Regions from separate parts of the Leclercia sp. genome, predicted to be linked through region 3. Evidence: predicted binding sites of a transcription regulator. Region 3 holds the regulator's gene; each other region holds the start of a gene.
The links. The regulator PurR, encoded in region 3, represses purine synthesis genes. The targets are predictions, from matches to a motif close to CANGCAAACGTTTGCNTG.
Positions count from the first base shown of each region.

Region 1 (7,650 bases), 1.2 Mb from region 3:
TGGAGTGAGGCCGTACTTTTAAATTAACATTATCCAGTGCTTTAACACCGGGAAAAGACTTGTTGATACCGCTCATTTCCAACAAGTATTCACCGGACGACTGAGTCGTTGTGCTGACCATAATTATACCTTCTCGGCCTCGCGTCGCGTGATAAAAGGGCGCAGAAGCTGCGCCCAGTGGAATGCTAAAACTTATTTGCCGGTGAACTGCGACAGGTTTTCCTGATCTACGCCAACGTAAGGTACGCGAACAATTTTGTTGTCGATTTTCCAGTTGGTGCCGTCAGCAGCGCCTTTGCCGTCTGCCAGGTTTTTCGCCAGATCGAAGGTGGCTTTCGCCTGGTTGTTAGCATCGTTCAGCACGGTACCGGCCATTGCGCCAGATTTAACCAGTGCCAGCGCTTCTGGCAGAGCATCCACGCCAAATACCGGGATTGAGGATTTGTTGTGTGCTTTCAGCGCTTCTACTGCACCCATTGCCATCGCATCGTTGTTGGCGATAACCACTTCGATTTTGTTAGCGTTCGGGCCGGACAGCCATGCGTCCATCTTGTCTTTCGCCTGAGCGGTGTCCCACATAGCGGTATCTAATGCCAGCTGCTGGGTTTTCAGACCCTTGTCGTTCAGCTCTTTGATCACATAAGTGGTACGTGCTTCAGCATCCGGGTGGCCTGGCTCGCCTTTCAGCAGAACAAACTGAATCTGACCGTCTTTGTTCAGATCCCAGTTCGGGTTGGCCGCCCAGTGTTTGGCAATCAGGTCGCCCTGAATGATGCCGGATTCTTTGGAGTCGGTGCCCACGTAGAAGGCTTTGTCGTAGCTATCCAGCGCCTTACGGGAAGGTTCTTTGTTGAAGAACACGATTGGCACATTCTGGCCACGTGCTTTCTCAATAACGGTGCCTGCAGCCGCCGGGTCAACCAGGTTGATTGCCAGTGCTTTCACGCCTTTTGCCAGCAGTACGTCGATCTGGTCGTTCTGTTTGGACTGGTCATTCTGGGAGTCATTCATCAGCAGCTGCACGTCTGGCGCTGATTTACCCTCTTTTTCGATGGCCTTACGCACAACAGACATAAAGTTATCGTCGTATTTATAGATAGTCACACCAATACGGCTATCTGCAGCGTGCGCGGTTGCACCAAAAAGCATGCTTGCCATAACAGCAGACAGAGTCAACACCTTCTTATTCATGATATCTCCGGTTTTTATGCAGGGTAGTTCGTGTGAATAACGATCGGCGGGCAAATGTTAATGAAACGTTAATGCCGGCCGAAGTCCACTTATAAAATTTCTATCTTCCTTGGTCGGTAACGCTCCAGAATGCGTTTTTTTGGATGTTTAACGTGTCCTGACTATAGTGAAAGTGATTATTCACCGTTACATAACGTTTCAGTCACTAAAACGCTGACATCATAGACAGCGCATTGTTAACTTACTGTGAATTTACTCACAAATTGAAAACGGTTACATCACGGCGAATTATTAGTTAGTGATCGGTGCCACAATTTGCCGAATGGCAACCGAATGGCGACGCACTAAAGTCGGCATGAAACAGTGTGTTGCGTTGATATCCAGCTTCCCTGCGGCGCCCTGTAACGCCAGCTCCGTGGCCAGCCGCGCCATAGAGGCGATCGGGTAGCGCACCGTCGTCAGCTGTGGGTCGGTGTAACGGGCAATCGGGATATCATCGAAACCAATCAATGACAGATGCTGTGGCACCGCAATGCCGTTATCTTTCAGCGCCGTCAGCGCGCCTGCGGCCATGCTGTCGTTATAGGCAAAGACCGCGGTCAGCTGCAGGTTGCGCCCGAGCAGCTCCACCATGGCCGCTTCCCCGCCCTGCATGTCCGGCGCGCCGGTGCCGATCCAGCTGTCCGATGCGGCAATGCCCTGCTCCAGCAAGGCTTTCTGCCAGCCTTCACGCCGCATTTCGTCATCTTCAATGCGGTGGCTTGATGCAAGATAGCCGATGCGCTGATGGCCGTTATTCACCAGCATCCGCGTCGCCATCATCGCTCCGCTGACGTTATCAAGGCAGACGCAGCGGTGGGCATAGCCGGGCACGATGCGGTTGATCAGCACCATGCCGGGGATCTGCTCCATCAGGGAAGAGAGCTCTTCATCGCTTAAGGCTTTTGAGTGCACAATCAGGGCGTTACAGCGCTGGCGAATCAACACCTCAATGGCATTACGCTCTTTTTCCGCCTCGTGATAGCTGTTGCCGATCAGCACGTATTTCTGGTGCTCCTGAGCGACCATGTCCACGGCTTTCACCAGGGCACCAAAGAAGGCATCCGACACGTCCATCACCACCACGCCGATGGTGTCGCTGACCTGGGTCGCCAGCGCCTGGGCGTTAGCGTTTGGCCGGTAGCCCAGCGCGGTGACGGCCTTCATCACGCTCTCGCGCGTCTCCGGACTGACCAGCGCGCTGTTGTTAAGAACCCGGGAAACGGTAGCGACAGAAACGCCCGCCTGACGCGCGACGTCACGAATGGTGATCATATTCACCATCCTTATTTAGATTGCAGCAACTCACAGACACCCCCTGTGTTTAGCAAGGTGACTATTCTGGCAGCGAGAACGGGAGGACTACGTGAAGAAGCTCACAAGGATGAAAACGGTTACATCCGTTTTGTTAATGATTGTGATCCAGATCGTTATCCGGATGTATTATTTGATGAAACCCCTGCAGCACGTGCGGTCAATTGTCGCCACAGCCACTCCAGCGGTCCCTGACGGAAATGACGCAGCCAGAAAACGGAGAACAGGATATTCACCAGCCAGATGGGCAGAACGAAGCCCAGCAGCTGCAGGCGATCGAACTGCATAAACAGGCCGAGGTGATAGAACAGAGTCGTGCAGATCAGTGTCTGTAGAAGGTAGTTGCTGAGCGCCATACGCCCCACGCAGGCTATCGCCATGACCAGCCGGAAACGGCAGAGCTGTGGCCAGAAGCCATACATCAGCGCGGCATAGCCTATGGTCTGAAACGGCGCGCTCAGCTCGCGCGGCGCCTGTAACAGAAACGCACACCAGCGATAATCCCAGCTCACATACCACTGGGCGATCACCGCCGGGAGATTAATCGCCAGACCGATCAGCACCAGCCACAGCCCGGTACGCCGGTAATGACGCAGGCTAAATTCGCCTTTCAGCCAGCCGGTACGCATCAGCGCAGCGCCGATCAGCATCATCCCCGCCAGCTGCCAGCCATACTGCGCGCCAAGCGCCAGCAGGCTGTTACCCAGCATATCGGCCCGGTTGCTGATGGCCTCCGCTCCGCCGCCCAGCTTCCAGTACTGCTCATACTGCAGGTTGGCCGCATCTGGCACCCAGGAGCGATTGGTGGAGCCGCCCGAAATCACTCCCAGCAGCAGCAGAATGGCAACGCCGATGACGAACAGCACCACCCCGGTATTGAAGAGATTTTTAATATCCTGCGCATCGCGGATAATGCGCCAGCAGATCAGCCCCACCAGCCCATAGGCCAGCAGAATATCGCCGTCCCAGAACAGCAGGCCATGAATAAAGCCGAGCAGGACCAGCAGCGAAAGTCGGGCCTGGATCCAGCGTTTACCGCGTTTCAGCAGCAGCTGAAGGCCAGCCCCGAACAGCAGGGCAAACAGAGTGAGGAATTTAACCTGGGCGAACAGATCCAGCACCGCCCATGTCCAGGCGTCGCTGAGGGTAATATCGCCATACCAGGCAGGATTGAGATAAGCGGCTTTCGGCAGACCGAAGCCGCTAATATTGAGCAGCAGAATACCCAGAATCGCGACGCCACGAACGAAATCCAGCGTGACATTTCTTTCCATGTATTCTGCCCTAACGATCAGTCGCGATGACGCACGGCGCGCAGGAACTCCTGACGGGTGTTCTGGCTTGATTTAAACAGGCCACCCAAAGAGGTCGTGGTGGTGGCGCTGGTCGCATCGCGAATGCCGCGCGCTTTCACGCAATAATGTACCGCATCAATGGAAACCGCCACGTTGTTGGTGCCAAGCAGCGTCTGCAGCGCGATGAGGATCTGCTGGGTTAAACGCTCCTGCACCTGCGGACGCTGGGCAAAGAACTGCACGATGCGGTTAATCTTCGACAGGCCAATTACCGCGTCCTTCGGAATATAGGCCACGGTCGCTTTGCCGTCGATGGTGACAAAATGGTGTTCACAGGTGCTGGTCAGGGTGATATCACGCACCGTCACCATTTCATCCACCTTCATTTTGTTTTCAATGACGGTGATTTTCGGGAAGTTGGCATAATCCAGCCCCGAGAAAATCTCATCGACATACATTTTGGCGATGCGACGCGGGGTCTCCATCAGACTGTCATCGCTCAAATCGAGATTCAGCAGCTGCATGATTTCGGTCATATGCCCGGAAATAAGACGTTTACGCGTTTCGTTGTCCAGATCCTGAACCGGTGGGCGCAGCGGGGTTTCGAGACCGTGTGCGACCAGCGCCTCGTGGACGAGAGCTGCTTCTTTACTCATTGATGACATTCTTTTCTCCTGCAGGTGCGGTGCTCTTCTGCCCTCCGTGGGGCAAAATGTGCACTCATTGTGCGTGAGGCGGCGAGCATAATCCAGTATTCACCGCGATAATTATTCCAATTGCCGTTACCTTTCAACCTGACGCTGCCAGACCAGCCCACCCGCCACGAAAAGGGCGACACCCGCAAGGCCCAGAGCGGGCTCCAGCTGCTGAGTAAGCCAGCTCGACAGCGCCGAGGTCATCGGGCCAATCAGCTGCCCGACCGCATAGCCGGTCGTCAGTAACCCGGCCATGTACCGCGTATGATTCGGTGCCAGCTCGCGCCCGTAGAGCAACGAGAGCTGCACCGCACATAAAAATCCGCCACCCACTAACAGCGCCCCGGTCACCAGACCGGCCATCCCCGGCAGCAGCCAGGCGGCAATCACCCCCACCGCCTGCAGCCAGAGCACCAGCGCCAGCCTGCGATTCGAGGTGGAGACATGGCGCAGGGCAATACTCAGGGCAATGCCCAGCACCGAGGCCACGCCGAACACCGGCCAGACAAACTGGGCAAACGCGCTGCCCGGGAAGCGCAGCGCCGCCATCTGCGACAAAAAGGTCGCCGGGAGGATGTAGCCAAATCCGGCGAGGCTGTAGCTCCAGACCAGACGACGCAAATTGCGGGTCAGCGTCAGCGGCTCCGGCGTGGTGCCCGGACGATGCAGCTGTCCGGCCCGCGGCAGATAGCGAGCCACCAGCGCGATCAGCACCAGGGCCAGCACGCCGTAGATTTGCCAGGCGGCGCTGGCCGACAACCCGTGCGCCTGGATCCATACCGCCAGCAGACCGCTGATAGTGATGCCTGCCCCCGGCCCGGCGAAGACCGCGGCACTCAGGCCCGGCTTGCCGAAATGGGCCAGCCGCTCGTTGGTCCAGGCGGCCACCAGCACCATCGACCAGCCGCTCATGCAGCCAATCACAAACCGCAGCAGCCCGTGGACCAGGGCGTTATCCGCAACGGCTGAGAGCAGGGTTAGCGCCACCGCGCCCACAATCCCCAGCCACAGACGGCCCTCGACAAACCGGTGCGCGCGCATGGCATCCCATGCCCCCACCAGATAGCCGAGATAGTTCATTGCCGCCACCAGCCCGGCGCTGGTCAGGGTCAGTTGCCCTGCCGCAATCATCAGTGGCACCTGTGGGGTAAAGGCAAAGCGCCCTATTCCCATCGCCACCACCAGAACCACAAATCCGCTGAGCGCGATACGCAGCGCCATGACCACTCCAGTTGTTAAAGTTTCGTAAATTCATGATGCAGGATATGTCGTTAATGCGGAAGTGAAAGTTACTCACGCGTTATTGAATTATCTGTATTATGACTTCCATCTCTCTATACACCCTTCCTGAAGGAGCCCTGCATGGAACTGCTCGAAGAGCACCACTGTTTTGAAGGTCGACAGCAGCGCTGGCGTCATGACTCGGCGGTGCTGAACTGCGCGATGACGTTCAGTATTTTTCTGCCCCCGGCTACCGGTGCGGCAAAACCGCCGGTGCTGTACTGGCTCTCCGGCCTGACCTGCAACGATGAGAACTTCACGACCAAAGCAGGTGCCCAGCGGGTGGCGGCGGAGCTGGGGATCGCTCTGGTTATGCCCGACACCAGCCCGCGCGGCGATGACGTAGCGGACGATGCCGGTTACGACCTGGGCAAAGGCGCCGGATTCTACCTGAATGCCACCCAGGAACCCTGGGCGCGGCATTACCGGATGTACGATTACCTGCGCGATGAGCTGCCGGCGCTGATCCAGGCGGAGTTCGCGGTGTCCGATCGCTGTGCGATCAGCGGCCACTCGATGGGCGGCCACGGTGCGCTGGTAATGGCATTGAAAAATCCGGGTAAATACGTCAGCGTGTCGGCCTTTGCGCCGATCGTAAACCCGTCCCAGGTGCCGTGGGGGCAGAAAGCGTTCACGAATTACCTGGGCGAGAATGCCGAGACCTGGCAGGCGTGGGACAGCTGTGCGCTGATGCTGGCCAGCCAGCCGGAACAGGCGATCCCAACGCTTATCGATCAGGGTGATGCGGATCAGTTCCTGGCAAGCCAGTTACAGCCGGCGGTGCTGGCGGAGGCCGCGCGCCAGAAGGCCTGGCCGCTGACGTTACGCATCCAGCCAGGCTACGATCACAGCTATTACTTTATTGCGTCGTTTATTGAAGATCATCTGCGCTTCCATGCGCAGCAGTTATTGAAGTAAGTGCGGCCTGATGCCCTCACCCCAACCCTCTCCCACAGGGAGAGGGAGCATATCGGTAGGCCGGGCAAGCGCAGCGCCGCCCGGCGGTTCTACAATCAGAACTGGTAATCCACCGCCATAAAGTAACGGCGGCCTTCTTCGGTGTAGCTGTAGTCGTCGCGGCTGAGATCTTTATCCAGCAGGTTCATGACCCCCGCACGCAGCTTGACGTTTTTCGTGGCCTGCCATGCGCCACCGGTGTTCCACACCACGTAACCGCCCGGCGTTGCGGCACCATCGGTGACGGTGCGTTTCTCACCCGTATAATTACCCTGCACATAGAAGGACCACGCCTGGCTTGCCTGCCAGTCAAGCGTGCCGTTGGCGGTATGGAACGGCAGCTCGGAGAGCGGCTTGTTCTCGCCGTTGCTGATATCACGCCCGTCGTTATAGGTGTAATTCAGCGTCATGCGCCAGTCTTCGGCAATCGGGAACTTCACTTCCGTTTCCAGGCCACGGATACGCGCCTTATTGACGTTGTAGTAGCGGAAAACCGGCTCGCCGTCGGCATTCAGTCCGACATAGTTCGGGTAGCCCTGCGCCTGATTAACATTCGCCGTACGCAGGATGCTGATGCGGTCATCCACGTCGTTCTGGAAGGCGGTGATGCTACCCTGCACACCCTCTAACCAGCCCTCTTCCCCGTTGTAGTAGAGGCCCAGTTCGAAGCTTTCGCTGGTTTCCGGCTTCAGGTCCGGGCTGCCGACGATTTCACAGGCACCACGGCAGGAGCCGGTGGTCCAGTCCGGGCTGAGCTGCAGCAGAGATGGCGCTTTGAATGCCGTCGCCCAGCCGCCTTTTACCGTCAGGGTATCGGTCGCGTTATAGACCAGATACGCACGCGGGCTCCAGTGGTCGCCGTAAGTTTCATGGTCATC
Region 1 is NZ_DAIQCE010000001.1:207,091-214,740, reverse strand. It holds gene mglA (galactose/methyl galactoside ABC transporter ATP-binding protein MglA) at 1-121, opposite strand, end outside; gene mglB (galactose/glucose ABC transporter substrate-binding protein MglB) at 193-1,191, opposite strand; gene galS (HTH-type transcriptional regulator GalS) at 1,483-2,505, opposite strand; gene yeiB (DUF418 domain-containing protein YeiB) at 2,661-3,818, opposite strand; gene folE (GTP cyclohydrolase I FolE) at 3,836-4,504, opposite strand; gene V7Q49_RS00885 (YbfB/YjiJ family MFS transporter) at 4,622-5,755, opposite strand; gene fghA (S-formylglutathione hydrolase) at 5,897-6,733, shown strand; gene cirA (catecholate siderophore receptor CirA) at 6,829-7,650, opposite strand, start outside.
Region 1: the regulator PurR is predicted to act here: its motif matches at 2,614-2,631, upstream of galS (HTH-type transcriptional regulator GalS).

Region 2 (7,650 bases), on a different contig from region 3:
CGGCGGTATGGAAGGAGATCGGATCCGCGAGCAGCGCCTGCTCGGTTTTCGCAGCGCGATGACGCAAAACGGGCTGGTATTCCGCGACGAATCCGCCCCGGTCTGCAGCGACGATACCCAGGCGGTGAGTTTCGCCACCCGTCAGCTGCTGGAGAAGAACAACACCATCACTGCCCTGCTCTGCCACTCCCCGGATGCGATGATCGGCTCCATCTCCGGTATTCATCACGTCGGGCGTACCGTGGGGAAAGATGTGTTTCTCACCCAACAGGTGGCGCTGGTGGGGTTTGAGGATATGCTGCACGTCAATCTTACCTCCCCGTCCTTTACCTATGTCTCCTCGGCCAGCGAAGAGACGGGCCGTCAGGCGGCGGGGCTGATGATCCGCAAGCTGAAAGAGCCAGAGCTGCAAACCCAGCGCATTACCCTGTCGGGGCAATTGATCGCCCGGGAATCGGCATAATTCAGATTTACGCCCGGCACTGTGTTCAGCCGCGCTCTGCTATATTTCCATGATTTGCCATGGATAATCGTTATGCCAACCATCATTACCCACGCCGCGGTGCCGATTTGCCTCGGCTTAGGGCTGGGCACCCGGGTTATTCCCCCTCGCCTGCTGTTCGCCGGGATCGTCCTCGCCATGCTGCCGGATGCCGACGTGCTGTCGTTTAAGTTTGGCGTCGCCTACGGCAATGTTTTCGGTCATCGCGGCTTTACCCACTCCCTGCTGTTTGCCTTTGTGGTGCCGCTACTCTGCGTGTTAATCGGCCGACGATGGTTCAGGGCCGGGCTGGTGCGCTGCTGGCTGTTTTTAACGGTGTCATTGCTTTCGCACAGCCTGCTGGATTCGGTGACCACGGGCGGGAAAGGGGTCGGCTGGCTATGGCCGTGGTCGGATGAACGCTTCTTTGCGCCCTGGCAGGTGATTAAGGTCGCGCCTTTTGCGCTGTCACGCTACATGACGCCGTACGGTCATCAGGTAATTCTGTCGGAGCTGCTGTGGGTGTGGCTGCCGGGTGTGGTGCTGATGGGGTTGTTATGGTGGCGGCGGAGATAAAAAAGCCGGGTGGCGGCTGCGCCTTACCCGGCCTACGTCTGTGCTTTTGTAGGCCCGGCAAGCATCGCGCCGCCGGGCGTTACGGACTTACTTACGGCGCCAGGTGGTACCCTGCGGGCCATCTTCCAGAATGATACCCATCTCGGTCAGACGGTTACGCGCGGCATCGGCAGCGGCCCAGTCTTTCGCCTGACGGGCTTCCAGACGGGCTTTAATCAAGGCTTCAATCTCCGCCACTTCCCCGTCATCGGTCTGAGCACCGCTCTGCAGGAATACTTCCGGCTCCTGCTCCAACAGGCCCAGCACTCCCGATAGCTTGCGTAAATAACCCGCAGCTACATTTGCACCGGAATAATCGTTATTTTGTTTGCAATGATTAACTTCTTTCGCAAGTTCAAAGAGAACAGCATATGCCAAAGGAGTATTAAAATCGTCATCCATTGCTTCTTTGAAACGATCTTCATAATCAATACCGCGTGGAAATTCTGCCAACCCTCCTGACTCTGGAATATATGGGAGAGTCCCGCGCAGCGCGGTGTACAGACGCTCCAGCGCTGAACGCGCCTGCTTGAGGTTCTCTTCGCTGTAGTTCAGCTGGCTACGATAGTGGCCGGACATCAGGAAGTAGCGGATGGTTTCGGCATCGTAATACTTCAGCACGTCGCGCACGGTGAAGAAGTTGCCCAGCGATTTAGACATCTTCTCGCGGTCAATCATCACCATCCCGGAGTGCATCCAGTAGTTCACATACTCGCCGTCGTGGGCGCAGGTGGACTGGGCGATTTCGTTTTCATGGTGCGGGAACATCAGATCGGAACCGCCGCCGTGAATATCGAAGTGGTTACCCAGCTGTTTGCAGTTCATAGCCGAACATTCGATGTGCCAGCCCGGACGGCCCGCGCCCCACGGTGAAGGCCAGCTCGGCTCACCCTCTTTGGACATCTTCCACAGCACGAAGTCCATCGGGTTGCGCTTCACATCAACCACGTCCACGCGGGCTCCGGCCTGGAGCTGATCCAGGTCCTGACGAGAGAGCTGACCGTAGTGCGGATCGGTCGGCACGTCGAACATCACGTCGCCGTTGTCCGCCACGTAGGCGTGACCTTTGGCAATCAGCTGTTCGGTGATCTCAATGATCTCAGGGATATGGTGCGTCGCACGCGGCTCAAGGTCCGGGCGCAGGATGTTCAGCGCGTCGAAATCCTTGTGCATTTCGGCGATCATGCGATCGACTAAGGCGACGAAGTTTTCGCCGTTCTCGTTAGCACGCTTGATAATTTTGTCGTCGATATCGGTGATATTGCGTACATACTTAAGCTTGTACCCGAGGAAACGCAGATAGCGTGATACCACGTCAAACGCAACAAAGGTACGGCCATGGCCGATATGACAGAGGTCGTAAACGGTAATACCACACACGTACATGCCGACTTCCCCGGCATGAATAGGTTTGAATTCCTCTTTTTGGCGCGTCAGTGTGTTGAAGATTTTTAACATCGAAGATTCCATGTGAGACGTGTGTGGGTGAAAACGGCGTATTCTACACGCAAAATCATTTAAGTTGCATCAAGGCGGCAAGAGAAGAAATCCCCGGGAGCATAGATAACTATGTGACCGGGGTTTCTGAACGCAGCCAACGATGAGGCAACTTAAAGGATGAAGCGTGTCCGATAATTCAAACCTGAAGCAGCACACAATGCAAGGTGATCGCGCCGTGAGGTTATGCTATAACAAGCGCTTATTGTGGCCCCCCACGGGGTCGAAGCACCACTATAACGGAACAGGATGCAAAAATGGTTACTTTCCACACTAATCATGGCGATATCGTAATCAAAACCTTTGATGACAAAGCGCCTGAAACAGTTAAAAACTTCCTGGACTACTGCCGCGAAGGTTTCTACAACAACACCATTTTCCACCGTGTGATTAACGGCTTTATGATCCAGGGTGGCGGTTTTGAACCTGGTATGAACCAGAAAGAGACCAAAGACGCGATCAAAAACGAAGCGAACAACGGTCTGAAAAACACCCGCGGTACCCTGGCGATGGCCCGTACTCAGGCACCACACTCTGCCACCGCGCAGTTCTTCATCAACGTGGCTGACAACGACTTCCTGAACTTCTCCGGCGAAAGCCTGCAGGGTTGGGGCTACTGCGTGTTCGCAGAAGTGGTTGAGGGTATGGACGTGGTTGACAAGATCAAAGCCGTTTCTACTGGCCGCAGCGGTATGCACCAGGACGTTCCAAAAGAAGACGTCGTGATCACAAGCGTGACCGTCAGCGAATAATTCGTGGCGACACTCTTTATTGCAGATCTGCATCTGCAAACAGAAGAACCGGCGATCACCGCCGGTTTTCTGCGTTTTTTACAGGGTGAAGCCCGGCACGCCGATGCGCTTTACATCCTGGGGGACCTGTTCGAAGCCTGGATTGGCGACGACGACCCGAACCCGCTGCACCGCGAGATAGCGAGTGCGCTTAACGCGCTGGTTGACTCCGGCGTCCCCTGCTTCTTTATCCACGGCAACCGCGACTTTCTGATCGGCAAGCGTTTTGCCCGTGAAAGCAGCATGACCCTGCTGGCGGAAGAGACCGTCCTCGATCTGTACGGCCGCAAAATTCTGATTATGCATGGCGACACGCTCTGCACCGACGATACCGGTTATCTGGCGTTTCGCGCCAAAGTGCATACGCCCTGGATCCAGACCCTGTTTCTCGCCCTGCCGCTGTTTATCCGCAGCCGCATTGCGGCGAAGATGCGCGCCGGCAGCAAGGCCGCCAACAGCAGCAAATCGATGACCATCATGGACGTCAATCCGCAGGCCGTCGTCAGCGTGATGGAAAAACATCAGGTGCAGTGGCTGATCCACGGCCATACCCATCGCCCGGACGTGCACGACCTGACCGTCAACGGCGAGCCCGCCCACCGCGTGGTGTTAGGGGCCTGGCATAGCGAAGGCTCGATGATTAAGGTCACGCCCGAAGGCGTGGAGCTGATCGCTTTTCCGTTCTGAAACCCCGCCTGAAATTCATTCAAATTTTTTGAATTCAATCCGCAAATTGTTTTGATTTTAATCACACTCTGGTCGGCCTATGATGACTCACATCAGGGCAACAACGCCCTACTCCAAACAAAACAGCTTAAGGAATACGACCATGAAATCCATCAAAACTTTCGTTGCAGTTGCCACTCTTTCTCTGATCTCTTTCGGTTCTTTCGCTCAGAGCGTGAGCGCTACCGCCTCCACCCTGGACCGTGCCGAAGCGAAAATTGCCGCTCAGGCCGCTAAAGAAGGTGCTGCGTACAAAATCACCAGCGCACAGTTCGACAACCGCGTGCACATGACCGCTGAACTGACCAAATAATTTAACTGATTGCCGTGCCGCCAGAGAGAAGACCCGCGACAGCGACAATACGATGAACAAGGAAAAGAGAATGAAAAATATCAGTATCGTCAGCGCCCTGCTGCTGGCCGCAACACTGTCATCTGGCGCAATGGCTGCAGCGCATCACGTCTCCGCGCCAGAGGCGGGCTCCAATATCGACACGGCAGTGCATCAGAATCATATTGATGTGAACCATGCCTTCGACAAAGAGAACCTGACCGCAGGCAATCTCCTGTAAAAAAGGTTCAGATATCCTGTTAAAGCCCGCCGAAAGGCGGGCTTTTTCGTTGCAGCAACAGACCGACTTTGGCAGAAGTTTTAGCCGCGCAACCGTTTTCCTTGCCTGTGTATCGTGCTATTCTCTGTCACCTCAAAAGCCGAGAGTTGTGCACCACAGGAGTTTTAAGACGCATGTCTTCCAGCAATAATCCGGCGCGTGTCGCCATCGTGATGGGGTCCAAAAGCGACTGGGCTACCATGCAGTTCGCCGCCGAAATCTTTGACATCCTGAATGTTCCTCACCACGTTGAAGTGGTCTCCGCACACCGCACCCCCGATAAACTGTTCAGCTTCGCCGAAGGCGCGGAAGAGAACGGCTATCAGGTGATTATTGCCGGTGCCGGCGGGGCTGCGCATCTGCCCGGCATGATTGCCGCCAAAACCCTGGTGCCGGTGCTCGGCGTCCCGGTCCAAAGCGCAGCCCTGAGCGGCGTCGACAGCCTCTACTCCATCGTGCAGATGCCGCGCGGCATTCCGGTAGGAACGCTGGCAATCGGTAAAGCGGGTGCTGCTAACGCCGCCCTGCTGGCCGCACAGATCCTCGCCACTCACGATAAAGAACTGCATCAGCGCCTGGTCGCGTGGCGTACCGCCCAGACCGACGAGGTTCTGGAGAACCCGGATCCGCGAGGTGCGGCATGAAACAGGTTTGCGTCCTCGGTAACGGTCAGTTAGGCCGCATGCTGCGTCAGGCCGGTGAACCGCTGGGGATCGCCGTCTGGCCGGTCGGGCTGGACGATGAACCTGAAGCCGTGCCCTTCCAGCAAAGCGTCATTACCGCCGAGATTGAGCGCTGGCCAGAGACCGCTCTGACCCGCGAGCTGGCGCGCCACAACGCCTTCGTTAATCGCGACGTCTTCCCGATCATTGCCGACCGTCTGACGCAAAAGCAGCTGTTTGACGATCTGCATCTTGCCACCGCGCCGTGGCAGCTGCTGACGGAGAAAGGCCAGTGGTCCGGCGTGTTTGCCACTCTGGGCGAGCTGGCGATCGTCAAGCGCCGCGTGGGTGGCTACGACGGACGCGGCCAGTGGCGTCTGCGGGCCGGTGAAACCGACCAGCTGCCGGATGAGTGCTACGGCGAGTGCATCGTTGAGCAGGGCATTAACTTCAGCGGTGAAGTGTCGCTGGTGGGCGCCCGTGCCCACGACGGCAGCACCGTCTTTTATCCCCTGACGCACAACCTGCATCAGGACGGCATTCTGCGCACCAGCGTAGTCTTCCCGCAGGCCAATGCGGCTCAGCAGGCGCAGGCCGAAAGCATGCTCTCGGCCATTATGCAGGAGCTGGGCTACGTCGGCGTGATGGCAATGGAGTGCTTTGTCACCCCGAACGGCCTGCTGATCAACGAGCTGGCCCCGCGCGTGCACAACAGCGGCCACTGGACGCAAAACGGCGCTTCCATCAGCCAGTTTGAGCTGCACCTGCGCGCCATTACCGGGCTGCCGCTGCCGCAGCCGGTGGTCAATAGCCCGTCGGTGATGATCAACCTGATCGGCACCGATCTGAACTACGACTGGCTGAAGCTGCCTCTGGTGCATCTGCACTGGTATGACAAAGAGGTGCGTCCGGGACGCAAGGTCGGCCACCTGAACCTGAACGACAGCGATATTCCTCGTCTGAGCGCCACGCTCGAAGCCATTGTCCCCCTGCTACCGCCGGAATACGCCAGCGGTATCGCCTGGGCGCAGGCAACGCTAAGCTAAGTCTTACCGCCGGGGAGTTGATCTTCCCCTTCCCCGGCGTAAAATCCTGCCCATCGCTGTTTTGAGGGATCCTTATGAACGATGGGACGGACTACCGCGCCATACTTACCGCCGACACGCCGATAATCGACGTGCGCGCCCCCGTGGAATTTGCCCAGGGCGCGATGCCTGCGGCGATCAACCTGCCATTAATGAATGACGACGAACGCGCCGCCGTAGGCACCTGCTATAAACGCCAGGGGCCGGAGGCAGCCCTCGCGCTCGGCCACCGTCTGGTGAGCGGCGAGACGCGCGACCAGCGCCTGGAAGCCTGGCGCACCGCCTGTCTCGCGCAACCTCAGGGTTATCTCTGCTGCGCCCGGGGTGGGCAGCGCTCGCATATCGTGCAGGCGTGGCTGAAAGCGGCAGGGGTCGATTATCCGCTGATCCGCAGCGGTTATAAGGCGCTGCGTCAGGCGGCGATCCAGGCCACCGTTGAGCAGGTGCAAAAGCCGACCGTGCTGATTGGCGGCTGTACCGGCAGCGGCAAAACGCTGCTGGTGAAGGCCCGTCCTGACGGGATCGATCTTGAAGGGCTGGCGCACCATCGCGGCTCGTCGTTTGGCCGCACGCTGACGCCGCAGCTTTCGCAGGCCAGCTTTGAAAATCATCTCGCGGTGGAGCTGCTGAAAAAAGACGCCGCGCGCTGGGTGCTGGAAGACGAAGGAAGGATGATTGGCTCTAACCATCTGCCGGAGTGCCTGCGCGATCGGATGGTGCAATCGCCGATTGTGGTGGTTGAGGATCCGTTTGAGGTGCGGCTGGAGCGCCTGCGGGAGGAGTATTTCGAGCAGATGTGGCAGGCCTTCCGCACCGCGCGTGGCGAAGAGGCGGGCTGGCTGGAGTACGGCGAGTACCTGCACCACGGCCTGTTTGCCATTCGGCGTCGGCTGGGGTTACAGCGATTTGGCGAATTGACCGCCCTGCTGGATAACGCGCTGGTTGAACAGCAGCGCACCGGCAGCACCGAGGCGCATTTTGCCTGGCTTGCGCCGCTGCTCAATGACTATTACGACCCGATGTACCGTTATCAGCTGGAGAAAAAAGCAGACAACATTGTCTATCGGGGCGTATTTAACGACGTCGCCGCCTGGCTGGCGGCCTGAAGGTCAGCGGCGATCGCGCTTATCGGCGCGTTTCGCCAGCCAGTCGCCGAGCACCTGGACAATTTGCACCAGCACA
Region 2 is NZ_DAIQCE010000002.1:207,526-215,175, forward strand. It holds gene V7Q49_RS10285 (substrate-binding domain-containing protein) at 1-463, shown strand, start outside; gene V7Q49_RS10290 (metal-dependent hydrolase) at 536-1,057, shown strand; gene cysS (cysteine--tRNA ligase) at 1,145-2,554, opposite strand; gene ppiB (peptidylprolyl isomerase B) at 2,851-3,345, shown strand; gene lpxH (UDP-2,3-diacylglucosamine diphosphatase) at 3,349-4,071, shown strand; gene V7Q49_RS10310 (YdgH/BhsA/McbA-like domain containing protein) at 4,214-4,423, shown strand; gene V7Q49_RS10315 (hypothetical protein) at 4,494-4,682, shown strand; gene purE (5-(carboxyamino)imidazole ribonucleotide mutase) at 4,856-5,365, shown strand; gene purK (5-(carboxyamino)imidazole ribonucleotide synthase) at 5,362-6,429, shown strand; gene mnmH (tRNA 2-selenouridine(34) synthase MnmH) at 6,504-7,574, shown strand; gene V7Q49_RS10335 (methionine ABC transporter permease) at 7,578-7,650, opposite strand, start outside.
Region 2: the regulator PurR is predicted to act here: its motif matches at 4,768-4,785, upstream of purE (5-(carboxyamino)imidazole ribonucleotide mutase).

Region 3 (7,650 bases):
GCTGACTTACAACTGGGGTGTTGATAGCTACGAGCTGGGCACCGCCTACGGCCACATCGCGCTGGAAGTGGATAACGCGGCGGATGCCTGCGAGCGTATCCGCAGCAACGGCGGCAACGTGACCCGTGAAGCCGGTCCGGTGAAAGGCGGTACCACGGTGATCGCTTTTGTCGAAGATCCAGACGGTTACAAAATCGAACTGATCGAAGCCAAAGACGCCGGTCGCGGTCTGGGCAACTGATCCCTGCGGGCGCGCCATGCGCCCGTTGTTTTACTGCATCTCATTGCAAAATTTGCCATAATGCCCACTGCTTTTTTCCCCTTGTAAGAGATCCAGATGTCCGATAACGCTCAACTTACCGGTCTGTGCGACCGTTTTCGTGGTTTTTATCCTGTCGTCATTGATGTCGAAACCGCTGGATTTAACGCCAAAACCGATGCACTGCTCGAGATTGCCGCCATCACGTTGAAAATGGATGAACAGGGCGATTTGCTGCCGGACTCCACGCTGCATTTCCACGTCGAACCTTTTGAAGGGGCGATCCTGCAGCCGGAGGCGCTGGCGTTTAACGGCATTGATCCGCATAACCCCCTGCGCGGGGCGGTCAGTGAATATGAAGCGCTGCATGCCATTTTCAAAATGGTGCGCAAGGGCATGAAAGATCAGAACTGCAATCGCGCGATTATGGTGGCGCATAACGCAACCTTCGATCACAGCTTTATGATGGCCGCCGCCGAGCGCGCGTCACTGAAGCGTAATCCGTTCCACCCCTTTGTGACCTTTGATACCGCCGCCTTAAGCGGACTGGCGCTGGGGCAAACCGTGCTGTCGAAAGCCTGCATCACCGCCGGCATCGAATTTGACGGCACCCAGGCGCACTCGGCTCTGTACGATACCGAGCGCACCACGGAACTGTTTTGTGAGATCGTTAACCGCTGGAAACGCCTCGGCGGCTGGCCGCTGCCGGAAGCCGACAACAACGCATAAAAAAAGCGACCTTCTGGTCGCTTTTTTATTTAGCGGGCCCGGTGGATCACTCGGCGCCTGGCTCTTCGGATTTGTATTTCGCAGCCGTCTCTTTGATCAGCTGTTGCAGTTCACCGCGCTGATACATCTCAATCAGGATGTCGCAGCCGCCAACCAGTTCGCCATCAACCCACAGCTGCGGGAAGGTTGGCCAGTTCGCGTATTTTGGCAGCTCAGCGCGGATATCCGGGTTCTGCAGAATATCAACGTAAGCAAAACGTTCGCCACAGGCAGAGAGCGCCTGGACCGCCTGAGCGGAGAAACCACAGCTTGGCAGTTTCGGAGAACCTTTCATGTACAGCAGGATCGGGTTTTCAGCAATCTGCTGCTGAATTTTTTCAATAGTAGTGCTCATGTTTTGCTTCCTTTAACTTCTGTTACGGCAATCGTCTGACATTGTAGCGTTTCAGAACGACAACGGAAAATAACATTTTTGTCACTTATATGATTTTACCGCGCGTCCCTTAAAGATGCATTCAGAACATACCTTATCGGCAGAATAGCTGCGGTTTTGTTCAGGTAATGCACAAAATGCCCCTGGGAAATTGTGATATTTTTGCACTCGCTAACGAAACGTAGTTTTAGATGCAAAAAGTTTATTAACGTCGGGCCTTTTTATAGATTAGAATCGACGGGTTTTGTAAATCATACGCAGGTTTATGTATAACCTGCTAATACCAGAGGATTGCCCAGTGGCGCGAATAAATACATTCTCGATCACGCTCTGTGCTTTGCTGTTTACGTCTCTCACCTTCACGCCGTTGGCTAACGCCTCAGAGCAGGCGCGGTCTTCTGCCGCGCATAAAACGCATCTGGCGAAAGCGACCGAACCCAAGAAAAAAAGCAGCACCAGCAAAACCACGAAAAAAGAGAGCACCAGCAAAAAGAGCAGCACCAAAAAAAGCCTCGCTAAAACGCAGTCAACAAATTCCAGTAAAAAAAGCCGCACCACCTCCCGCAGCGCCAGCCGAACCACGCAAACCGCCTCCCGCGTTGTGACAGAAAAATGCACCCCTCGTAGAGGGCATAAAGCGCGGTGCGTGAAAACCAGCAAAACCACTACCCTTGCCGAAGCGCATAAAGTTCGGATGCAGAAAGCGCAGAAAACGGCAATGAATAAGCTGATGGACCAGATTGGAAAACCTTATCGCTGGGGCGGTACCTCTCCGCGTACCGGCTTCGACTGCAGCGGTCTGGTTTATTACGCCTATAAAGATCTGGTTAAATTCCGCATTCCGCGCACCGCTAACGAAATGTACCACCTGCGTGACGCCTCTCCGGTCGATCGCGGTGAGCTTGAGAGCGGCGACCTGGTGTTCTTCCGCACCCAGGGGCGTGGCACCGCCGATCACGTTGGCGTGTACGTTGGCAACGGCAAATTCATTCAGTCTCCGCGCTCGGGCCAGGACATTCAGATCACCTCCCTGAGCGAAGACTACTGGCAGCGCCACTACGTCGGCGCGCGTCGCGTCATGAAGGCTAATACCCTCCGTTAATCCCCTGCCCCGTCGGTTATCCGGCGGGGTAAGTTCCTCTTTTGCATACTCTTTCAATTTGCTACTCTATCCCTTCATTCAGTAGGGCTATTGAATGGATCACTATAATAAGGAGAGAAGCAATGTCGTTTGAATTACCTGCATTACCGTATGCAAAAGACGCCCTGGCCCCGCATATTTCGGCGGAGACCCTGGAATACCACTACGGCAAACACCACCAGACCTACGTTACCAACCTGAACAACCTGATCGGCGGCACCGCGTTCGAAGGGAAATCCCTGGAAGAGATCGTGCGCACGTCCGAAGGCGGCGTGTTTAACAACGCCGCTCAGGTGTGGAACCACACCTTCTACTGGCACTGCCTGGCACCCAATGCTGGCGGCGAACCCACGGGTGAGCTGGCTGCGGCCATCACTGCTGCGTTCGGCAGCTTTGCGGAATTTAAAGCGAAGTTTACCGATGCTGCGGTGAAGAACTTTGGCGCAGGCTGGACCTGGCTGGTAAAAGAGGCAGACGGCAAACTGGCGATCGTCTCTACGTCTAACGCGGGAACGCCGTTAACCACCCGCGCGACTCCGCTGCTGACCGTCGACGTCTGGGAACATGCGTATTACATCGATTACCGTAATGCGCGCCCGAATTACCTCGAGCACTTCTGGGCGCTGGTAAACTGGGAATTTGTGGCGAAGAACTTCGCGGCATAATGAAAACGCCGAAGGGAACTCCTTCGGCGTTATTTTTATTCGGTGGCGCAAACCGGCTCAGGTTGTTTTCGCCCGGAGGCAAAGACCAGAATAAGTCCCAGGGCGGCGATAATGGCCCCCATCACCGGTACGAAGCTGTAACCCATCCCGCTGGATATCACTGCCCCACCGGCTGCCGCACCCAGCGCATTGCCCAGGTTGAAAGCACCGATATTTACAGACGATGATAATCCCGGCGCATCGCTTGCGACGCGCATGACGCGCATCTGCAGCGGCGGTACCACCGCAAAGGTCGCCATGCCCCATACCACCATCGCCACGGCCGCGCCCACTTCATTACGCGCCAGCCAAGGGATCGCCAGCATGATGACAATCAGCAGCAGTAAAAAGCCTTTCAGGGTGCCGCTCACGGACTTATCCGCCAGCTTGCCGCCCAGATAGTTGCCGATGGAAAAACCAACGCCAATCAGCACCAGCATGGCGGTGATAAAGGCCGGGGTCGCCTGGTTGATGTCATGCAGCACCGGGGCAATATAGGTATAGAGGGTGAACATCGCGCCAGCGCCGAGGACGGTGGTCAGCAAGGCAGATAACACCTGCGGACGCAGCAGAACCGCCAGCTCTTTGCGCACTTCCGGCTTTTCGCCCGCCCCACCCGCAGGTAAGGAGAAGAACAGCGCGATCATCGAGACGACACCCAGCAGCGCGGTAGCCAGGAAGGACATCCGCCAGCCAATGACTTCGCCCATCCAGGTTGCGGCAGGCACGCCGCCAATATTGGCGATGGTCAGGCCCATAAACATGGTGGCGACGGCGCTGGCCTGCTTGTGTTTCGGCACCACGCTTGCGGCCACTACCGACCCGAGGCCAAAGAAGGCACCGTGGTTCAGGCTGGTGAGAATACGCGACAGCATCAGGGTGGTGTAATCCGGCGAGAGCGCCGAGAGAACGTTACCCACGGTAAAGATCGCCATCAGAAAGATCAGCGCGTTGCGGCGTCCGCGATGGGACAGCAGGAGGGTCATCAGGGGCGCGCCCACCATCACGCCGATGGCGTAGGCGCTGATCAGCATGCCTGCAGCGGGAATAGAGACATCCACGCCCCGGGCAATAACCGGTAGCAGGCCCATCGGGGAAAATTCGGTGGTACCGATACCAAAGGCACCAATGGCCAGGGCCAGCAGCGGAAAATTGATTCTCATACTTCAACTCCAGACACCGTGTCGTCAGGCGACACAGAACAATGAAGGCGAAAGCATGACATCAATCACAAAAAATGAGAAGTTAACAATTTAGCAAAAGATTTTTGCAGGGCGCGTAACAATAAGCGAAAAGGAACGAGGGAGAGCTGACCTCTCCCGCATCAATCAGTGCAGTGCCGCAGTCAGACCGCTGGCAACAATCAGACTCAGAACAATAATGGTAGTAATCAGCGAAAACTTAAGATCGGTACTCATCAATTTTTCTCCTTTTAATCACCCTACGAAGAGTGAGCTTGCTCATTTTTACACAGTTGAGGGTAAAAATCTTGCAGGATTTAGATTGATATCGGTTTTTGCTCTTCCCCTTTGGGCCAAGATAAGACAAAATTCCACGCTAAATTTATTAGCGTACCGGCCATTGACCCCCTCCTGACGTCCTGTGTCGTTTTCCCGGCGTACCGCAATTCAAATTGCGCAATTAGGGCGAGTGAAGGCAAACGTTTACCTATTGGTTTTTCAGGAGCTTAGATATGGTCTGGAGTGACATCTGATGGCAACAATTAAAGACGTGGCGAAACGCGCAAACGTTTCCACTACAACCGTATCACATGTTATTAACAAAACCCGCTTTGTCGCGGAAGAGACCCGCAACAACGTCTGGGCGGCCATTAAAGAGCTGCACTACTCTCCAAGCGCCGTGGCCCGTAGTCTGAAGGTGAATCACACCAAATCGATCGGCCTGCTGGCGACCAGCAGTGAAGCGCCCTATTTTGCGGAAATTATTGAAGCGGTAGAGAAGAACTGCTTCCAGAAAGGCTACACCCTGATCCTCGGCAACGCCTGGAACAGCCTCGAAAAACAGCGGGCCTATCTGTCGATGATGGCGCAAAAGCGCGTCGACGGTCTGCTGGTGATGTGTTCCGAATACCCGGAACCCCTGCTCACCATGCTGGAAGAGTATCGCAATATTCCGATGGTGGTGATGGACTGGGGCGAAGCGAAGGCCGACTTTACCGATTCGGTGATCGATAACGCCTTTGAAGGCGGCTACATGGCCGGTCGTTATCTGATCGAACGCGGCCACCGCGAAATCGGCGTGATCCCGGGGGCGCTGGAGCGCAACACCGGTGCCGGGCGTCTGGCGGGCTTTATGAAGGCGATGGAAGAGGCATTAATCACGGTGCCGGAAAACTGGATCGTGCAGGGTGACTTTGAGCCGGAGTCCGGCTACCGCGCCATGCAGCAGATCCTCTCCCAGAGCCCGCGTCCAACCGCCATCTTCTGCGGCGGGGATATTATGGCGATGGGTGCGCTCTGCGCCGCCGATGAGATGGGTCTGCGCGTTCCGCAGGACGTTTCGCTGATCGGGTATGATAACGTGCGCAACGCCCGCTTCTTTACCCCGGCGCTGACCACCATCCACCAGCCGAAAGATTCGCTGGGGGAGACCGCCTTCAATATGCTGCTGGACCGTATCGTCAATAAGCGCGAAGAGTCCCAGTCCATTGAGGTACATCCGCGCCTGATTGAACGCCGCTCCGTCGCGGATGGTCCGTTCCGCGACTACCGCCGTTAATCCTCTCCGGGAGCCAGCATCTCTGGCTCCCGCAGCCACTCCCGGTTCATCGTTTCACTGTCTCCCAGATAATCCAGCAGCCAGGCCAAAGCCGGCGACATATCGTTTTGTTGCCAGGTCAGGCAGCACGCCGCATCCGGGAAGGGATTTTCCAGCGTTAGCTCAACCCACTTGCCGCTGTCGATCCACGGTCGGGCAAAATGCACCGGCACCATCCCCACGCACAGGCCGGCCGAGAGGCAGGTGGCCGACGATTCCCAGTCGGGTGTAACAATCCGCCGCTGGTTGTCCAGCAGCCAGGTGATGCGTTTCGGCAGCGAGCGGGAGGTGTCTTCGCGCACCAGCGAGGGCCAGTTGCGCAGGGTATCATCGCTGAGCGGCCCTTCCATGGCGGCCAGCGGATGATGGCTGGCGACCACGCAAATCCAGCTCAGCGTGCCCATATCACGAAACGCATAGCGTCCCCCGACCGGGATCGCCTGGGTGGCACCTATCGCCATCTCCACCCTGCCGTCCGCCAGCGCGTCCCAGACGCCGTTAAAGACCTCCTGCGAGACCCGCAGCTCGACGTCCGAAAAGTGGCGGTAAAAATCGACAATCATCTGCCGGGTGCGCTCGGGGCGCACGATATTATCCACCGCAATGGAGATATGGCTGCGCCAGCCGTTGGCGATCTGCTGACACTGTTCGCGGGTGATCTGCATTTTTTTGATAACAGACCGCCCCTCTTTCAGAAACCAGGTCCCGGCGGGGGTCAACTCCACGTCGCGATGACGCCGTTCAAACAGCGGCACCGCCAGCCACTCCTCCAGCTGACGCACGGTATAGCTGATGGCGGACGGAACGCGATGCAGCTCCTGCGCTGCTCCGCTGAAGCTGCCGTTACGCGCGACGGCATCCACCACTTCAAGAGAATATTCTGACCACATTTTCTGCCTGCAAAATTTTTGAACGCAACCGCCAAATATTAGCGTTTCACAAGCGGGTTTGCACTCCCTACACTCAGCGCCTACCCATACCTGCGCCCAAACGGAGAATAGAACAATGACACCCGGGAAAGGATTTTTAGTCTGGCTCGGCGGCTTAAGCGTGCTGGGCTTCCTCGCCACCGATATGTACCTGCCTGCCTTCTCGATCATGCAGGAGGATCTGCAAACCCCGGCGGCCGCCATTAGCGCCAGCCTGAGCCTGTTCCTGGCAGGCTTTGCCTTTGCCCAACTGCTGTGGGGACCGATGTCCGACCGCTTCGGCCGTAAGCCGGTGCTGCTGGCTGGTTTAGCCATTTTTGCCCTCGGCTGCCTCGGCATGCTGTGGGTCCGCGATGCCACCTGGCTGCTGGTGCTGCGCTTTATCCAGGCGGTGGGGGTCTGCGCCGCAGCGGTGACCTGGCAGGCGCTGGTAACCGATTACTACCCGGCCTCGCGCACTAACCGCATTTTCGCCACCATCATGCCGCTGGTCGGTCTCTCTCCGGCGCTGGCGCCGCTGCTGGGCAGCTGGATCCTCGCCCACTTCAGCTGGCAGGCCATTTTTGCAGTGCTGTTTGTTATCACCCTGGTGCTGATGATCCCGGCGTTTTTCCTGAAGCCGACAGCGACAAAAAAAGGACAATCTGAGCAACGCGTTACCTTTGTTTCGCTGCTCC
Region 3 is NZ_DAIQCE010000001.1:1,364,817-1,372,466, forward strand. It holds gene gloA (lactoylglutathione lyase) at 1-241, shown strand, start outside; gene rnt (ribonuclease T) at 338-988, shown strand; gene grxD (monothiol glutaredoxin 4) at 1,035-1,382, opposite strand; gene V7Q49_RS06395 (C40 family peptidase) at 1,720-2,523, shown strand; gene sodB (superoxide dismutase [Fe]) at 2,646-3,227, shown strand; gene V7Q49_RS06405 (MFS transporter) at 3,263-4,429, opposite strand; gene cydH (cytochrome bd-I oxidase subunit CydH) at 4,595-4,684, opposite strand; gene purR (HTH-type transcriptional repressor PurR) at 4,980-6,005, shown strand; gene punR (DNA-binding transcriptional activator PunR) at 6,002-6,934, opposite strand; gene punC (purine nucleoside transporter PunC) at 7,050-7,650, shown strand, end outside.

Region 4 (7,650 bases), 1.3 Mb from region 3:
TTCATATCTATCCTCAACAGACTGTCTTCTTACGGGATTTTAACGCCGACGGGGGTGCTCTTAATGTGCCATTAATCGCCGCGGCAAGGCAAAAGATTATGCCCCGCACGCGCGAAAAAGTGCATTGCGAGTGCTTAACTATTCACTTTATAACCAACACGGTGCAGGATTGCACCATCCTGGTTCGCATTCGCCGCTGGCGCACCATAACGGGGAACCATTATGGTGCGCACCCGTCAGTAACGGTTAGTCGCCGTACACATTGAAGTCGAAGTATTTCTTCGCCAGTTTGTCGTAGGTGCCGTCTTTACGCAGTTCGTTAAAGGCTTTATCAAAGGCCGCTTTCAGCTCGGTATCGTCCTTACGCAGGCCGATGCCGGTGCCGTCACCAAAGTACTTTTTGTCTTTAACCGACGGGCCGGCAAAAGCAAACTCTTTCCCTGCCGGTTGTTTCAGGAAGCCTTCGCTTGCCGCGACTTCATCCTGGAAAGCGGCATCCAGACGCCCTGCCGCCAGATCGGAATAGATCAGATCCTGGTTCTGGTAAGCCACCACATCCACGCCCTTCTCACGCCAGTTGGCATTGGCGAAGCCTTCCTGCGTGGAGCCCTGCAGAACGCCGACGTGTTTGCCTTTCAGCGAATCAATGGTCGGCTGGACAGGCGAGCCTTTCGCCGCAATCAGACGGGAGTCCGCTGCGTAGAGTTTTTCAGAGAAGGCGATCTCCTGCTGGCGTTTCTCGGTGATGGAGAGTGAAGAGATAATCGCGTCGATTTTCTTGGCTTTCAGGGAGGGGATCAGCGCATCGAAGTCGCTGCCCACCCAAGTGCATTTCACGGACATGCGTTTGCACATCTCATTTCCCAGGTCGATATCAAACCCGACAAAGTCGCCCTTCGCATCTTTCGATGAGAACGGCGCATAGGTCGCGTCGGTACCGATACGTACGGTCTGTGGGAGCGCCGCATAGCTGCTTGCCGCGGTACTTAATCCCACCAGCAAAGACAGAGCCAGAACCGTCTTCTTCATACATTACCCTCAAGTGTCGTGATTTTATTATGTATTAGGTTGTGTTGTGTGTTGTTACAGGCGATCCCTTGCAGGTCTTATGCCAGATTGCAATGAGTGCAAAATTTCGGCGTTAAATATGTTAACGAAAGGTTGCAAGATTGCCTTAATGGTGAAAGATAGCAGGTCTGCCAAACGAACCGCAGTGGGAAGAAAGGAAAAAAGGAATTAAATGTTGAGGATATGATCGCGGTTGCAGAATTGCCCTGAAACAGGGCACGTTGCGCTGACCTGCCCCAGGGCAGGACACTTTTCCCGTCAGACGCCCTGCCAGCGGGTGAAGAGATCGTCCGGCAGCTCAATATCGAACTGATCCAGAACCCGGTTCACCGTCTGGTTAATTACCTCATCCAGGCTTTGCGGACGATGATAAAACGCCGGGACCGGCGGCATGAGTACCGCCCCCAGTTCAGCAGCCTGCGTCATCAGCCGCAGGTGGCCCAGATGCAGCGGAGTCTCGCGCACGCAAAGCACCAGCGGGCGGCGCTCTTTCAGCACCACGTCGGCGGCGCGGGTTACCAGGGTATCGGTATAACTGTTGACGATGCCGGAGAGGGTTTTGATGGAACAGGGCAGGATCACCATGCCCGCGGTCTTAAACGACCCGGAGGAGATGCTGGCCGCGATATCGCGGGCATCATGCACCACGTCGGCCAACGCCTGAACGTCGCGCAGGGAGTAATCGGTTTCGAGAGAGAGGGTCTGCCGCGCAGCCTGGCTCATCACCAGATGGGTTTCAACGTCAGCGACGTCGCGTAATACCTGCAGCAAACGGACACCGTAAATCGCGCCGCTGGCCCCTGAGATCCCTACTATCAATCGTTTCATGATTATCGCCCTTACTGTAACTGGGCAGACTGTGCAGGATTTTGGCGGGAGTTGCAAGCGAGGGCGGACGCCCTCGCCTGTGAGAAGGATTAACCTTCGTTGTGCATCTCTAAGCTTTCGAGATCGTTCGCCATCTGCACGGCTTTCGCATCGTCGTTACGCAGAGAGTCGAGGTAGTCCAGATACTTCTGGTCCACATCTTTGGTGACGTAGATACCGTTGAACACCGAACACTCGAACTGCTGGATATCCGGATTCTCGGCGCGCACCGCGTCGATCAGATCGTTCAGATCCTGGAAAATCAGGCCGTCGGCACCGATGATCTGGCGGATCTCGTCCACTTCGCGACCGTGAGCGATCAGCTCGTTAGCGGTCGGCATGTCGATACCGTAGACGTTCGGGAAGCGAATCTCCGGTGCCGCAGAGGCCAGATAGACCTTCTTCGCACCCGCTTCACGGGCCATCTCGATAATCTGCTCTGAAGTGGTGCCCCGCACAATGGAGTCATCCACCAGCAGCACGTTCTTATCACGGAACTCCGCGCGGTTGGCGTTCAGCTTGCGGCGCACCGATTTACGGCGCAGCTGCTGGCCTGGCATGATAAAGGTGCGGCCAACGTAGCGGTTTTTCACAAAGCCCTGACGGTACGGTTTATCCAGAATGCGGGCTATCTCGAGTGCGATATCGCAGGAGGTTTCCGGAATCGGAATAACCACGTCGATATCCAGATCTTCCCACTCGCGGGCAATTTTCTCGCCGAGCTTGGTGCCCATATTTACGCGGGCGCTGTAGACGGAGATTTTGTCGATGAAGGAGTCCGGACGGGCAAAGTAGACGTACTCGAACAGGCACGGGTTGCTGACCGGGTTTTCCGCACACTGGCGGGTAAACAGCTGGCCTTTTTCGGTGATGTACACCGCTTCGCCCGGAGCAACGTCACGCAGGAACTCAAAGCCCAGCGTATCCAGAGCCACGCTTTCGGAGGCCACCATATACTCGGTGCGGCCATCGCCAATATCGCGTTTCCCCAGCACCAGCGGGCGAATCCCGTTCGGATCGCGGAACGCGACCATACCGTGGCCGATAATCATCGCTACGCAGGCATAGGCCCCGCGAATCAGACGGTTAGTGGCTGCCACGGCAGCAAAAATGTTGTCGGCTTCCAGCGGATAGTGACGGAAGTTATCCAGTTCGCTGGCAAAGATGTTAAGCAGAATTTCAGAATCTGAAGTGGTGTTAATGTGGCGACGCTTCTCTTCAAACAGCTTTTTACGCAACTCGTGGGCGTTGGTCAGGTTGCCGTTGTGGGCAAGCGTGATGCCATACGGGGAGTTAACGTAGAAAGGCTGCGCTTCAGAGGCGCTGGAACTGCCTGCGGTAGGGTAACGAACGTGACCAATACCCATGTTACCCTGCAGACGCTGCATATGGCGGGCTTCAAACACATCGTTGACCAGGCCATTGGCCTTACGTAAACGGAAGCAGTTGTGTGCATCAATGGTGATGATACCCGCAGCATCCTGCCCACGGTGCTGAAGCACCGATAATGCGTCATAAATAGACTGGTTTACCGGCATGAAACCGGCGATACCGACAATACCGCACATTCGTCATTTCCTCGTTAAGCCACATCTCAGGGTTTATGCCCTGGGCAAAAAACTCGACGAGCTTTGCAGATAGTCAAAGAACCATCTGATGATGAAGCTAAACTGCGGGATCAGCTGCGATTTCTGCCAGTCTTCACTTTTTGAGAACCCGGTAAAGGTATCAAGGAAGAACAGTATCGCGGCGACAATCAACACCCCTCGCAAGGCACCGAAACAGATCCCAAGCACCCTGTCCGTTCCTGACAAACCGGTTTTCTCAACCAGCTGGCCAATCACGAAGTTAACAATGGCGCCAACAATCAGCGTCGCGATAAACAGCACCGCGATGGCGATTCCGTTTCGGACCAGTTCATCTTCAAAGCCCGTGAACCAGACAGACAGGTAAGTGTAGTAATGACTGGCAACAAAGAAGGCACAGCCCCAGGTTACCAGCGATAACGCTTCACGAACAAAGCCACGGATCAGGCTAACCAGACAGGAAAAACCTATCACCGCAATGATGGCGTAATCAATCCAGACCATATACGTCCCACGATTAAACGCCCTGTCATCCAGTTCGGGGCGAATTCTAACAGAAAAAGAAAACGTTTGCGTAGGGATTTCCTTCCCGCGCGTAAATAAAAAAAGCGCTGAAAAAATGTTCAGCGCCCCAGGCGGGTTACCTTCTCAGGCAATCTGCTACGCCTGTTTTTTAGTCAGAGAAAAACTCAGTTCACGCTGTAGTTCATCACCACGCCGCTCAGACCGGAGAGTTGATTCAGCTCGCCAAGCGACCCTTTCAGCTTATCTCTCGATGCATCCGGGCCGACGAGAATACGGGTGATTTTACCCTGTACCGGCGTCGTAGGTGAAGTGTAAACGCGATACCCCGCGCCACGGAGTTTGGCCACCACCTCGTTGACCTTGTCGGCATTTTTCAACGCGCCGAGCTGCACCACGTAGGCTTTACCGGTCGGGGCCGGTTTCTCTTCTGCCGCCGATTTGGCCGGTGGGGTTTCCGTGGCCGCCGCCAGCTGCTGGCTGGTGTTATCGCGCTGCGGTTTCGGCTTCTCAACCGGCTTCGGTTTCTGCACCGGTTTTGGCGCGTACTGCTCGACTGCCGCCGGATCCAGTTCGTTACTGTTACCGGCCGCCAGACGCGACGGATCTAAGGATGGTGCTGCGGCATCGCCCGCCTGCACCTCTTCCGCCGCCCCTTCAGGCGGTTGAGCAGGTAGCGCCTGCGTTGCCGCCGGCAGCATGTCCGGCTCATCCCGGTCGCCCGGTTTCGGCACCAGCGGGATCGCCGCGAACTCATCCTGATAATGCTTTTTCTGTCCATCAAGCAGCCCGGGGAGAATAATCACCCCCAGCGCCACCAGCACAATGGTGCCTGCTAAACGGTTCTGAAACTTACTTGCCACCGGTTCTCCCCGCATCCATTACGTCCATGACATGTGCCACCGTGTGGAAAGATCCACACACCAGCACGGTATCTTCTGGTCTGGCGTCCGCCATCGCCGCGCGCCATGCCTGCTCCACGCTGGCAAAGCTCTGGCCCTCGCCGAGATGTTCCATCAGCTGTTCAGCCGTTGCCCCACGCGGGCCTTCCAGAGGTGCACAATACCAGCTATCGACCACACTCTCCATGCAGGCCAGCGTGCCGCCAATATCTTTATCATGAAGCATACCGATAACCGCCAGCACGCGCCCGGTTTTTGGCAATGATTTGAGACGTCCTGCGAGATAGGCCGCGGCGTGAGGATTATGCGCCACATCCAGAATCAGACGCGGCGATTCGCTCACCGTCTGGAAACGCCCGGCGAGGATAGCCTGCTGAATACCGTCGCGGATGGCCTGCTCGTTTACCGCCAGACCGCTGGCGCGCAGTGCGGCCAGCGCCGTGGCGGCATTCGGCTGCGGCACCTGTGGCAGCGGCAGATTATCCAGCGCGCCTTTAGCATCTTCAAAGCGCCAGCCGTTCTGTGTCACGCTGTAGCGCCAGTCGACGTCACGACGCTGCAGCAGCGCCCCCTTCTCCTGGGCCACATCAGCAATGGTATGCGGCATTTCAGGTTCACCAACAATCGCCGGTTTGCCCGCGCGGAAAATACCGGCTTTTTCACGGCCGATGCTTTCGCGATCGGGCCCCAGCCAGTCGGTATGATCCAGCGCGATGCTGGTCACCACCGCCACGTCCGGATCGACGATATTGGTGGCGTCCAGACGCCCGCCTAACCCGACTTCGAGGATCACCACGTCCAGCTGCGCCTGCTTAAACAGCCACAGCGCCGACAGCGTGCCATATTCAAAATAGGTGAGTGACGTGTCGCCACGCGCGGCTTCGATTTCGGCGAACGAGGCGGTATGCGCCGATTCGGCTAACTCTGCGTTTTGCACCCGCACGCGCTCGGTGTAGCGCACCAGATGCGGCGAGCTGTAGACACCTACTTTGTAGCCCGCGGCCATCAGCATGGACTCCAGCGTGCGGCAGGTGGTGCCTTTGCCGTTGGTGCCCGCCACGGTGAAGACAAAGGGAGCCGGTTTCAGAACGTCAAGGCGCGCCGCTACCTGGCTGACGCGCTCGAGTCCCATGTCGATGGCTTTACTGTGCAGGTTTTCCAGATAAGAAAGCCACGCGGCCAGAGGCGACGTGGCTTGGGGAAGAGTGATATTTTCCATGTTGCGCGCTTTTCAGTTACGGTTAGAAAGCAAAAGGGCAGCGCCATTGGCCCTGCCCTTTTCAGTTATCAGGCCTCGGGTTCCTGATCCGGTACCACCACGCCTTCGCGCGGCTCATCCGGGCTCGGCGACGGCAGATTCATCAGCTTCGCCAGGACGCTGGCCAGTTTCAGGCGCATTTCCGGGCGGCGGACGATCATGTCGATAGCGCCTTTCTCGATAAGGAACTCACTGCGCTGGAAGCCCGGCGGCAGTTTCTCACGTACCGTTTGCTCGATAACGCGCGGGCCGGCAAAGCCGATCAGCGCTTTCGGTTCAGCGATGTTCAGATCGCCCAGCATCGCGAAGCTCGCCGATACGCCGCCCATGGTCGGGTCGGTCAGTACGGAGATGTACGGCAGACCGCGCTCCTGCATTTTCGCCAGCGCTGCGGAGGTTTTCGCCATCTGCATCAGCGACATCAGCGCTTCCTGCATACGGGCACCACCGGAGGCGGAGAAGCAGATCAGCGGACAGTTGTCTTCCAGCGCCTGCTCAACCGCACGCACAAAGCGCGCGCCAACTACGGAACCCATCGAGCCGCCCATAAAGGAGAACTCGAATGCCGCTGCGACAACCGGCATCTCGTGCAGGGTGCCTTTCATCACCACCAGGGCGTCTTTCTCGCCGGTCTCTTTCTGCGCAGAGGCCAGACGGTCTTTGTATTTCTTGGAGTCGCGGAACTTCAGCACATCTTTCGGCTCAAGCTCGCTGCCCAGTTCAACCAGAGAACCTTCATCCAGCAGGCTATGCAGGCGGTTACGCGCCGACATACGCATGTGGTGATCGCACTTCGGACAAACTTCCAGATTACGCTCCAGCTCGGCGCGGTACAGAACCTGGCCACAGCTGTCACATTTGGTCCACACCCCTTCAGGAATACTCGCTTTGCGGGTTGGGGTGATATTACTTTTAATTCGTTCAATCCAGCTCATTGATAACCTTTCTGCCTGAACCAGGTTTGCTGCAAGGGGCGCATAATGCCATTTTTGCCCCCGACAGACCATGAATGTTGCACATTAAAACATAACAGCCCGAAACTTTGGATAAAAAAGTGGTCGAACCGCAGTCGTGCTTTTATTTTGTCTGTTTTGCCGCCGCGCGTCGGTGACGAATAATTTCGATCACCCCCGGCAAAATGGAGACCACAATAATCCCCAGGATCAGTAACTTGAGGTTTTCCTGAATCATAGGAATGGTCCCGAAGAAATATCCCGCGTAGGTAAAGCTGAGTACCCACAGCAACGCGCCGGTCACGTTATAGAGCGCGAAGTGACGGTACGACATGTGACCCATTCCCGCAACAAACGGCGCAAAGGTTCTGACGATCGGCACGAAGCGCGCGAGAATAATCGTTTTACCACCGTGCTTCTCGTAAAACGCATGGGTTTTATCGAGATAGCTGCGACGGAAGATTTTTGAGTCCGGGTTACTGAACAACCGCTCG
Region 4 is NZ_DAIQCE010000001.1:72,130-79,779, reverse strand. It holds gene hisJ (histidine ABC transporter substrate-binding protein HisJ) at 1-5, opposite strand, end outside; gene argT (lysine/arginine/ornithine ABC transporter substrate-binding protein ArgT) at 247-1,029, opposite strand; gene V7Q49_RS00315 (UbiX family flavin prenyltransferase) at 1,327-1,896, opposite strand; gene purF (amidophosphoribosyltransferase) at 1,986-3,503, opposite strand; gene cvpA (colicin V production protein) at 3,537-4,025, opposite strand; gene dedD (cell division protein DedD) at 4,211-4,906, opposite strand; gene folC (bifunctional tetrahydrofolate synthase/dihydrofolate synthase) at 4,896-6,164, opposite strand; gene accD (acetyl-CoA carboxylase, carboxyltransferase subunit beta) at 6,233-7,138, opposite strand; gene V7Q49_RS00285 (DedA family protein) at 7,281-7,650, opposite strand, start outside.
Region 4: the regulator PurR is predicted to act here: its motif matches at 4,081-4,098, upstream of cvpA (colicin V production protein).